DNA from 3 places in the Pantoea sp. SYBGC1 genome. Region 1 is predicted to be linked to each of the others. Evidence: riboswitches for the same ligand, from Rfam matches in the RefSeq annotation. Region 1 holds a riboswitch; each other region holds the start of a gene.
What was found. A riboswitch is a leader RNA that binds a small molecule or an ion and turns the genes downstream of it on or off. The one in region 1 is predicted to bind thiamine pyrophosphate.
Positions count from the first base shown of each region.

Region 2: another riboswitch for thiamine pyrophosphate. It lies ahead of thiD (bifunctional hydroxymethylpyrimidine kinase/phosphomethylpyrimidine kinase); the one in region 1 lies ahead of thiC (phosphomethylpyrimidine synthase ThiC).
Region 3: another riboswitch for thiamine pyrophosphate. It lies ahead of thiB (thiamine ABC transporter substrate binding subunit); the one in region 1 lies ahead of thiC (phosphomethylpyrimidine synthase ThiC).

Region 1 is NZ_JBXUNM010000016.1:15,545-18,815, forward strand. Features, by position in the region: gene thiC (phosphomethylpyrimidine synthase ThiC) at 1-1,528, opposite strand, end outside; TPP riboswitch at 1,620-1,720, opposite strand; gene rsd (sigma D regulator) at 1,799-2,305, opposite strand; gene nudC (NAD(+) diphosphatase) at 2,392-3,165, shown strand; gene hemE (uroporphyrinogen decarboxylase) at 3,205-3,271, shown strand, end outside.
Region 2 is NZ_JBXUNM010000001.1:999,179-1,002,449, reverse strand. Features, by position in the region: gene ahpF (alkyl hydroperoxide reductase subunit F) at 1-889, shown strand, start outside; gene AC2CF9_RS04670 (hypothetical protein) at 947-1,150, opposite strand; TPP riboswitch at 1,341-1,437, shown strand; gene thiD (bifunctional hydroxymethylpyrimidine kinase/phosphomethylpyrimidine kinase) at 1,507-2,307, shown strand; tRNA gene AC2CF9_RS04660 (tRNA-Asn) at 2,379-2,454, opposite strand; gene AC2CF9_RS04655 (Gfo/Idh/MocA family protein) at 2,719-3,271, shown strand, end outside.
Region 3 is NZ_JBXUNM010000004.1:126,408-129,678, forward strand. Features, by position in the region: gene sgrR (HTH-type transcriptional regulator SgrR) at 1-1,594, shown strand, start outside; TPP riboswitch at 1,630-1,725, shown strand; gene thiB (thiamine ABC transporter substrate binding subunit) at 1,772-2,758, shown strand; gene thiP (thiamine/thiamine pyrophosphate ABC transporter permease ThiP) at 2,734-3,271, shown strand, end outside.

The DNA of each region.
Region 1 (3,271 bases):
CATCCTCTTTATTGGGCAGCCCGAGGTGCTCTTTCGGCGTTACATAGCAGAGCATGGCGCAGCCAAACCAGCCAATCATCGCCGCGCCAATACCGGAGGTAAAGTGGTCATAGCCCGGTGCGATATCGGTGGTCAGCGGGCCAAGCGTATAAAAGGGCGCTTCATGGCAATGGTCGAGCTGCTCGGTCATGTTGCGCCGGATCATCTGCATCGGAATATGGCCCGGTCCTTCAATCATCACCTGCACGTCATACTCCCAGGCGATTTTGGTCAGCTCACCTAAGGTTCTGAGTTCTGCAAACTGCGCCTCATCGTTGGCATCCTGAATCGATCCCGGGCGCAGGCCATCGCCCAGCGAGAGGGCCACGTCATAAGCGGCGCAGATTTCACAGATATCGCGGAAATGCTGATAGAGAAAACTCTCCTGGTGATGTGACAGGCACCATTTCGCCATGATTGAGCCGCCGCGCGACACGATACCGGTCAGGCGTCTGGCCGTCATCGGCACATAGCGCAGCAGCACGCCGGCGTGAATAGTGAAGTAGTCGACGCCCTGCTCCGCCTGCTCCAGCAGGGTATCGCGGAAAATTTCCCAGTTAAGGTTTTCAGCGATGCCATTCACCTTCTCCAGCGCCTGATAGATCGGCACGGTGCCGATGGGAACCGGGCTGTTGCGCAGGATCCACTCGCGCGTTTCATGAATGTAGCGGCCGGTGGAGAGGTCCATTACGGTATCGGCACCCCAGCGCGTGGACCACACCAGCTTTTCAACCTCCTCTTCAATCGAGGAGCTGACCGCAGAGTTGCCGATATTGGCGTTGATCTTCACCAGAAAATTACGGCCAATAATCATCGGTTCCGATTCGGGGTGGTTGATATTTGAAGGAATAATGGCGCGCCCGCTGGCGACTTCATCGCGCACAAATTCTGCGGTGATATTCGCCGGCAGGTGCGCACCAAAGGCTTCGCCCGGATGCTGCTGCAGCAGAACTTCGCTGCGAATCCGTTCGCGCCCCATATTTTCACGTATCGCGATAAACTCCATCTCCGGCGTCACGATGCCCTGACGGGCGTAGTGCAGCTGCGTGACGCAGCGGCCAGGCTTTGCCCGGCGCGGAGAAGGCAGCGATTCAAAGCGCAGATGGTCCAGTCCCTCATCGGCCAGACGCTGCTGGGTATAAGCGGAACTGCGCTGCATAACCGGTTCACTGTCATCACGCTCGTCTATCCACGCGGCGCGCAGCTTTGCCAGTCCCTGATGTACATCGATAGTGGCCTGCGGATCGCCATAGGCGCCAGCGGTGTCATAGACCGGAACCGGCTCATTGATTTCGTACTGTGGCTCCGCTTTGGTGCCGCCGGTATGGGTGGGGCTGAGCTGGATTTCACGCATCGGCACGCGAATATCGGCGCGGCTGCCGCTGATCCAGATACGCTGTGAGCTGGGAAAGGCGGTGCCCTGCAGCGAGTTGATAAAATCCTGCGCTTGCGCGCGCTGTTCACGACGAGAAGGTTTAGCAGCAGACATAGCAAAATTCCTGAAGTCAGTGGAAGTTGCTTGTCCGGAGTCCGGAAGGAGTAACAGCGCCTGCAGACAGGTAAAGTCCAATCGCGCGCTGATAATAGCTACTCTTGTTCCCTTCGCAGGTACTAACCTGATCAGGTTCCGCGGATCCCGAATTAACGGTCTCAGCCCCGAAGGGCACTCCGACAAGGTGTTTCTGTTCAAAACAATAAAAGCCCACTCAGCATAAGTGGGCTTTTACGGAATAACAAGGATTTTACAACTGCAGCAGGATCAGGCCGGACGCGCGATGGTACTGTCGTTTGCTACCGGCGGAGAAACCAGCTGGTTATCCCACGCCATCTGAATCAGCTTATCTTCCAGCGAGAAGCGCGAAGCCAGCGTTTCGCCTACTTCAGAGAGTGCCTGCTGGAATTCAACGCAGTTTTCATCCGTAATTGCCTGCTGCAAATGGGTGTCATACAGCTGCATGATGCGATCGGTATTGCTTTCAAGCGCCGGATAGAGATGCGCAGCAGCAACCAGCGGACTGTCACCCTGCAGATCTTTGATAATGCGCTCATACATGCTGAAGTGGCCGGTTGAGAGATAGTCCACCAGCGTATGGCAGAAATCATCCAGTGCCTGCTCGTTCAGCACCGCCAGCGCCTCTTTATTCGGCTTGATGCCAATTAATTCATAGTAAGTGACAAGCAGATGTCGACGCGCACGTAACCATGCATCGACTAATTCATTACCGCCACCGACACGCCTGGTCAGGTTATCTAACTGGGTAAGCATATGAGGCTCCCGGTGAGTTATAGTTGTTCATTACACTTAACATCAGACTTTCAGCGTGCCGTGCGACGCTAAGGACAACGAATAAGATGCAACGTGAGATCTCAAGCGTAGACGCTGGCTGGTGGATTGTCAGCTCTGAACAGAAACTTTGGTTGCCGCAGGGTGAGCTGCCGCACGGCTTAGCGGCAGATTTTGGTCTGGCAGGCCAGCACGGCATACTTATCGGTGAATGGCTGGGCGAAAACGTCTGGCTGATCCAGGCGTCGCGCCCGGAAAACATGGGCTCGGTGCGACAGGTTATCGATCAGGATACCGGACTGTTTCAGCTTGCCGGCCGGGGGGTGCAGCTGGCTGAATTCTACCGTTCCCACCGCTGGTGCGGCTACTGCGGCCATGAAATGCGCATCAGCCCGCGTGAGTTTGCCTGCCTCTGTACCCACTGCCGCGAACGTTACTATCCGCAGATTGCGCCCTGCATCATTGTGGCGATTCGCCGCGGCGACGAGATCCTGCTGGCCAATCACGCCCGCCATCGCAACAGCATCTATACGGTACTGGCCGGCTTTGTTGAAGTAGGCGAAACGCTGGAGCAGGCGGTGGCGCGTGAGGTCATGGAGGAGAGTAACGTACGGGTAAAAAACGTACGCTATGTGACCTCGCAGCCGTGGCCCTTTCCCCATTCGCTGATGACGGCATTTATGGCGGAGTATGAGGATGGTGAGCTGCAGCACGATGGAAAAGAGCTGCTCGATGCGGGCTGGTATCGCTTTGATGCGCTGCCCCAGCTGCCGCCGCCAGGCACCGTGGCCCGGCGCCTGATTGAGGACACCGTGGCGCTGTGTCGCGCCAGCGTGGCATGAAAATGCTACACTGACGCCCTTAGCATGAGAGAGCCCATTATGAGTGAACTGAAGAACGACCGTTATCTGCGCGCCCTGCTGCGCCAGCCTGTAGATGTTACCCCGG
Region 2 (3,271 bases), on a different contig from region 1:
GGCTATCTACTCCGCGCGTAAAGGTATTCGTACCGGCCTGATGGGCGAGCGTTTTGGCGGTCAGGTACTGGATACGGTAGATATTGAAAACTACATCTCCGTGCCAAAAACGGAAGGGGCGAAGCTGGCGGGATCACTGCGCGCGCACGTTGATGATTACGCCGTGGATGTGATTGACACTCAGAGCGCCATTAAACTGATCCCCGCCGCGCAGGAAGGGGGATTGCACGCCATTGAAACCGCTTCCGGCGCGGTGCTGAAATCACGCAGCATCATCATCGCCACCGGTGCGCGCTGGCGCAACATGGGCGTACCGGGCGAGGATCAGTATCGCACCAAAGGCGTGACCTACTGCCCGCACTGCGACGGCCCGCTGTTTAAAGGCAAGCGCACCGCGGTTATCGGCGGCGGTAACTCTGGCGTGGAAGCGGCCATCGATCTGGCCGGTATTGTTGAGCACGTTACCCTGCTGGAGTTTGCCGGCGAGATGCGCGCTGACAAAGTGCTGCAGGATAAACTGCGCAGCCTGAAAAATGTCGACGTGATCCTCAACGCCCAGACCACCGAAGTTAAAGGCGACGGCAGCAAAGTCACCGGGCTGGCGTATCTGGATCGCACCACCCAGACCACGCACGAGCTGGCGCTGAGCGGCATCTTTGTTCAGATTGGTCTGCTGCCTAATACTGGCTTCCTTGAAGGCGCGGTCGAGCGCAACCGCATGGGTGAAGTGATTATCGATGCGAAGTGCGAAACCAGCCTGAAAGGCGTATTTGCCGCCGGCGACTGCACCACGGTGCCGTATAAGCAGATTATCATCGCCAGCGGCGAGGGCGCTAAAGCGTCACTCAGCGCCTTTGATTATCTGATCCGCACCCAGCCTGCACAGTAAAATCCGCTGTCCGGCCCGCGCCCCGCACCTTGCTGCGGGGCTTTTTTTTGCGCTGAATCAGCCGAGCCAGCGGCGCGCTTCGCTATCGCTGAGGTCGCGGTAGTAGAGCTTATGCAGCTGTACACCACAGCTGCGGCAGCGCGCGGTGATAAAGGTAGCCTGACAGTGACGTCCGGCAGGATTCAGGACGCCGTGGCGGCTGATCTCAATCTGATGCCAGCGGTGAGCGTGCGGAATAAGGTGGCGCAGCAGGTTAAGCATGGTGATATCCGGCAGGGTGATCCGGCAGCAGATTAAGCATGCAGCCGCGTTGCCGCGGCTTGCGCTGTATCAATAAACCGGTCACTCCAGCGCTCTGTCTGCTTCTGCTACCGCGCAGATCAAGCTTTCTGCTCGCTGCGGCTTGCGTCAGGCGATCGCTTCCCCTAAGCTGCCGGTGTGTCGTAACAGACACCATGACTCGGGGTGCCCTTCTTTGTGAAGGCTGAGAAATACCCGTATTACCTGATCTGGATAATGCCAGCGTAGGGAAGTCAGATGCCTGCGCGCATTCGCCTTCCTGTACGCCTGACAGGAGCGCTATGATGACCCATCCTTCCTCTGTTTTACCGCGCGGCTTGCCCCGTATCAATGCCCTGACCATTGCCGGCACCGATCCCAGCGGCGGCGCGGGCATTCAGGCCGATCTCAAAACCTTTTCCGCACTCAGCGCCTACGGCACCAGCGTTATTACCGCGCTGGTGGCGCAAAACACCTGTGGCGTACAGTCGGTCTGTTACATTTCACCGGCGTTTGTCGCCGCCCAGCTGGATTCGGTGCTGAGCGATATCCGTATCGATACGGCAAAAATCGGCATGCTGGCAGAGAGCGCTATCGTGGAAGTGGTGGCAGAGAAACTGGCGCGCGCGCGGCTGCCGTTTGTGGTGCTGGATACGGTAATGATTGCCAAAAGCGGCGATGCGCTGCTGGCGCCAGAGGCGGTGGCGGCAATGCGTGAGCGGCTGCTGCCGCAGGTTTCGCTGATCACGCCCAATCTGCCGGAAGCCGCGGCGCTGCTGGAAACAACACCTGCCCGCGATGAGCGCGCCATGCAGCAGCAGGGGGAGGGGCTGCTCGATCTCGGCTGTGCCGCGGTGCTGATGAAGGGGGGACATCTGGAGGATGCGGAAAGCCCGGACTGGCTGATTACCCGCAGCGGACGCTTCCGCTTTACGGCCCCGCGCGTAGCGACGCGTCACACTCACGGCACCGGCTGTACCCTTTCGGCGGCGCTGGCAGCGCTGCGGCCGCGGCATGAGAGCTGGGCTGATACGGTGACGGCGGCAAAAGGCTGGCTGCAGCAGGCGCTGCTGCAGGCCGATTCGCTGGAGGCAGGAAAGGGCATCGGGCCGGTACACCACTTTCATCACTGGTGGTAGGGCGGGTGCAGCGGGCGGATAACACGCAGGCATAAAAAAAGCAGCCTTACAGGCTGCTCTTTTTAAGAATCTGGCTCCTCTGACTGGACTCGAACCAGTGACATACGGATTAACAGTCCGCCGTTCTACCGACTGAACTACAGAGGAATTGTGTGGAACGGGGCGCATAATATCGGGCAGCCTGCTGCGTGTCAAAGCCCTTTTGCAAAATTTTTACTGACTGCTGAATAAACCGCCACCGCCTGACTTAATGTGAGGAATATCACCAAAGTACTGCAAGATTACAGCGGGATTTGTTGATTTTGTCGTGTGCTCCACATCAATGATCACAGATATTTCATTTCGCCATTGTGGCGCCAAAAAATGAAACATATATTCCGCGAAACCTCCTCCACTTTTCACGGGTGCAGCATGAACAGAGTCAGAATCGGAATGATCGGCAGCGGATATATCGGGCGGTGTCACGCTATCGCCTATGCGCAGGCACCCACGGTGTTTGCCCTGAAAGGTGAGATCGTGCGGGAGATGCTGGCTGAAGTCGATCCGGCACTGGCGGCAAAGCAGGCGGCCACGTTTGGCTTCGCCCGCTCCACCGGCGACTGGCGCGAGCTGGTCAGCGATCCGCAGATCGACGTTGTCGATATCTGCGCGCCCAACTTCCTGCATAAAGAGATGGCGCTGGAGGCGATCCGCCACGGCAAACATGTCTACTCGGAAAAGCCGCTGTCGCTGAGCGTGGCGGATGCAGAGGAGATGGTGCAGGCGGCAGAGCGGGCGGGTGTAAAAACGCTGGTGGGTTTTAATTACATGAAAAATCCGACCAGCCAGCTGGCGCGGGAGATCATTGCGCGCGGCGAGATTGGTGAAGTGGTGCATTTTTACGGCACGCATAATGAAGATTACCTCGCCAGCCCGCAGACGCCGCTGGACTGGCACTGTCAGAAAAAACTGGCAGGGCTGGGCG
Region 3 (3,271 bases), on a different contig from region 1:
GACAACGCTTGATGCACTGGCCAGCAGCCTGCACTGTTCGCGGCGCCATATGCGCAACCTGCTTCAGGCGATGCAGCATGAAGGCTGGCTGACCTGGCAGGCTGAGGCGGGACGCGGAAAGCGTTCGCAGCTGCGCTTCCGCTGTACCGGTCTGGCGCTGCAGCAGCAGCGGGCAGAAGCGCTGCTGGAGCAGGACGGTATTGACCAGCTGGTTCAGCTGGTTGGCGACAAAGCGCAGGTGCGGCAGATGATTGCCGCCCACCTGGGCCGCAGCGTGCGTCAGGGAAAACATATTTTGCGCGTGCTCTACTACCGTCCGCTGCAGAACCTGCTGCCCGCCTCGCCGCTGCGCCGCTCCGAAACGCACCTGGCCCGCCAGATCTTCAGCGGCCTGACGCGCATAAATGAGGAAAACGGGGAAATTGAACCCGATATCGCTCACCACTGGCAGCAACTCTCCGCGCAGCAGTGGCGCTTTTATCTGCGTCCGGCCATCCGCTTTCATCACGGGCGCGAGCTGGAGATGGCCGATATTCTCGATTCGCTGCAGCGCAGCGCCGCTCTGCCGCTATTTGCGCATATCTCGCAGCTGCACTCGCCGGCGCCCTGGACGCTGGATATCACTCTGACCCAGCCTGACAGCTGGCTGCCGTGGCTGCTGGGCAGCGTCAGCGCCATGATCCTGCCGCGCGAATGGCCGTCCCTGCCCGACTTTGCCCGCCAGCCTGCCGGCTGCGGCCCTTACAGCGTGGTACGTAATCAGCAGACGCAGCTGAAAATTACCGCGTTTGACGACTACTTTGGTTACCGCGCGCTGATTGATGAAGTCTCCATCTGGGTGCTGCCGGAAGTCAGTGACGAGCTGGTCTACTCTGGCGTAAAACTGCAGGGCAGCGAGGCGGATGAGATAGCGGAAGAGAGTCGTCTGGAGGAGGGCTGCTACTTCCTGCTATTTGACCAGCGCTCCGCCTGGGGACGCCATGCCCGGTTCCGCCGCTGGGTCAGCGACCTGCTTAATCCGGTTACCCTGCTGCATCATGCCGATCCCGGCTATCAGCGTTACTGGTTTCCTGCCTGGGGCCTGCTGCCGCGCTGGCACCATCGCCGCAATCTGCGGGCGGCGGACAAGCCGGAAGGCCTGACCCGGCTAACGTTAAGCTGGTACAGCGACCACGTTGAGCATGAGGGCATCGCCAGCGCGCTGCGTCCCCTGCTGGCGATGCAGGGGGTTGAACTGATCACGCGAGTGGTGAGCTACGAAGCGTGGTTTGCCGGCGCCGGAGAGAGTGATATCTGGCTCGGCAGCGTTAACTTCACTCTGCCGCTGGAGTACGCACTGTTTGCGCAGCTCTATGAGCTGCCGCTGATGCAGCACTGCATTCCGCTGGCGTGGCATGAGGATGCTGCGCGCTGGCGTGAAAAACGCCTGCCGCTGGCTGAGTGGGCGCGCCAGCTGGTGGATCAGGACTGGCTGCATCCGCTGTTTCACCACTGGCTGCTGCTGGAAGGCCAGCGCAGCATGCGCGGCGTACGGCTGAACACGCTGGGCTGGTTCGATTTTAAATCTGCCTGGTTTGCGCCGCCGGCGTTATGACGCTTTCACGCCGTGGCGGAAATGTCTACACTAAGCCGTTCTCAACGGGGTGCCTGCGTTGTCAGGCTGAGAGAAACCCGTCGAACCTGATCCGGTTAATACCGGCGTAGGGATTTGAGATGTGCCTGCCTCAGATCCTTTGCGACTCACTCATATCCTCTCCTTAAGGAGCGCAAAGTGTTAAAGAACGTTCTGCCTGTCCTGCTGCTGTTATCCGCGCCGGTATTCGCCGCCAGACCGCTACTGACCGTCTATACCTATGATTCGTTCGCCGCTGAATGGGGCCCGGGCCCGGCGGTAAAGAAAGCGTTTGAAGCGGAGTGCGGCTGCGAACTGCGCTACGTGGCGCTGGAGGATGGCGTCTCGCTGCTCAACCGTCTGCGCATGGAAGGGAAAAACAGTAAAGCGGACGTTGTGCTGGGACTGGATAACAACCTTCTGCAGGCGGCGGAGAAAACCGGTCTGTTTGCTAAAAGTCAGGTCGATACCGCGGCGCTGCAGCTGCCTGAGCGCTGGCAGAACGACACCTTTGTTCCCTTTGATTACGGCTACTTCGCCTTTGTATATGACAAAAACCGCCTGAAGAATCCGCCTGCAAGCCTGCAGGAGTTGGTTGAAAGCCCGGAGAAATGGCGCGTTATCTATGAAGACCCGCGTACCAGTACGCCAGGACTCGGCCTGCTGCTCTGGATGCAAAAAGTGTTTGGCGATCGCAGCGACGCGGCGTGGCAGAAGCTGGCGGCGAAAACCGTTACCGTCACCAAAGGATGGAGTGAAGCGTACGGCCTGTTTCTCAAGGGCGAAGGCGATCTGGTGCTGAGCTATACCACTTCGCCCGCTTACCACATTATTGAAGAGAAGAAAGAGAACTACGCCGCTGCCACCTTCAGCGAGGGGCACTATCTGCAGGTCGAAGTCGCTGCACGGCTGGCCGGCAGCAAACAGCCGGCGCTGGCGCAGCGTTTTATGCAGTTTATCGTCAGCCCCGCTTTCCAGCAGACAATCCCCACCGGCAACTGGATGTACCCGGTGATCAAAAGCGATCTGCCGGCTGGCTATCGGGCGCTGAACGTGCCGCAAAAAGCGCTGCAGTTTTCACCGGCAGAAGTGGCTGACCAGCGCGCCGCGTGGATCAGCGCCTGGCAGCGGGCTGTCAGCCGCTGATGCCCGGCTGGCTGATACCCGGCGCGCTGAGCGCGCTGCTGCTGTGCGCCGTGGCGCTGCTCGCGCTGGGGGCGCTGCTGACGGCGGCCCCGCTGCCGGACATGCGCACACTGCTCAGTGACAGCTATCTGCACCACGTGCTGGCGTTCTCATTTGAGCAGGCGCTGCTTTCGGCACTCTGCTCCGTGCTGCCGGCCGTGCTGCTGGCGCGCGCGCTCTACCGCCGCCGCTTTCCTGGCCGCACGCTGCTGCTGCGTTTATGTGCGATGACGCTGGTGCTGCCGGTGCTGGTGGCGGTATTTGGCCTGCTGAGCGTCTACGGCCGCAGCGGCTGGCTGGCGCAGCTCTGCACGCTGCTGGGTATTCCCTACCACTTCTCTCCCTATGGCCTGCAGGGTATTTTGCTGGCGCACGTCTTCTTTAACCTGCCGCTGGCCACGCGCATGCTGCTGCAGGCGCTGGAGAGCATTCCGCCGGAGCAGCGTCAGCTGGCGGCTCAGCTTGGGCTGCGCG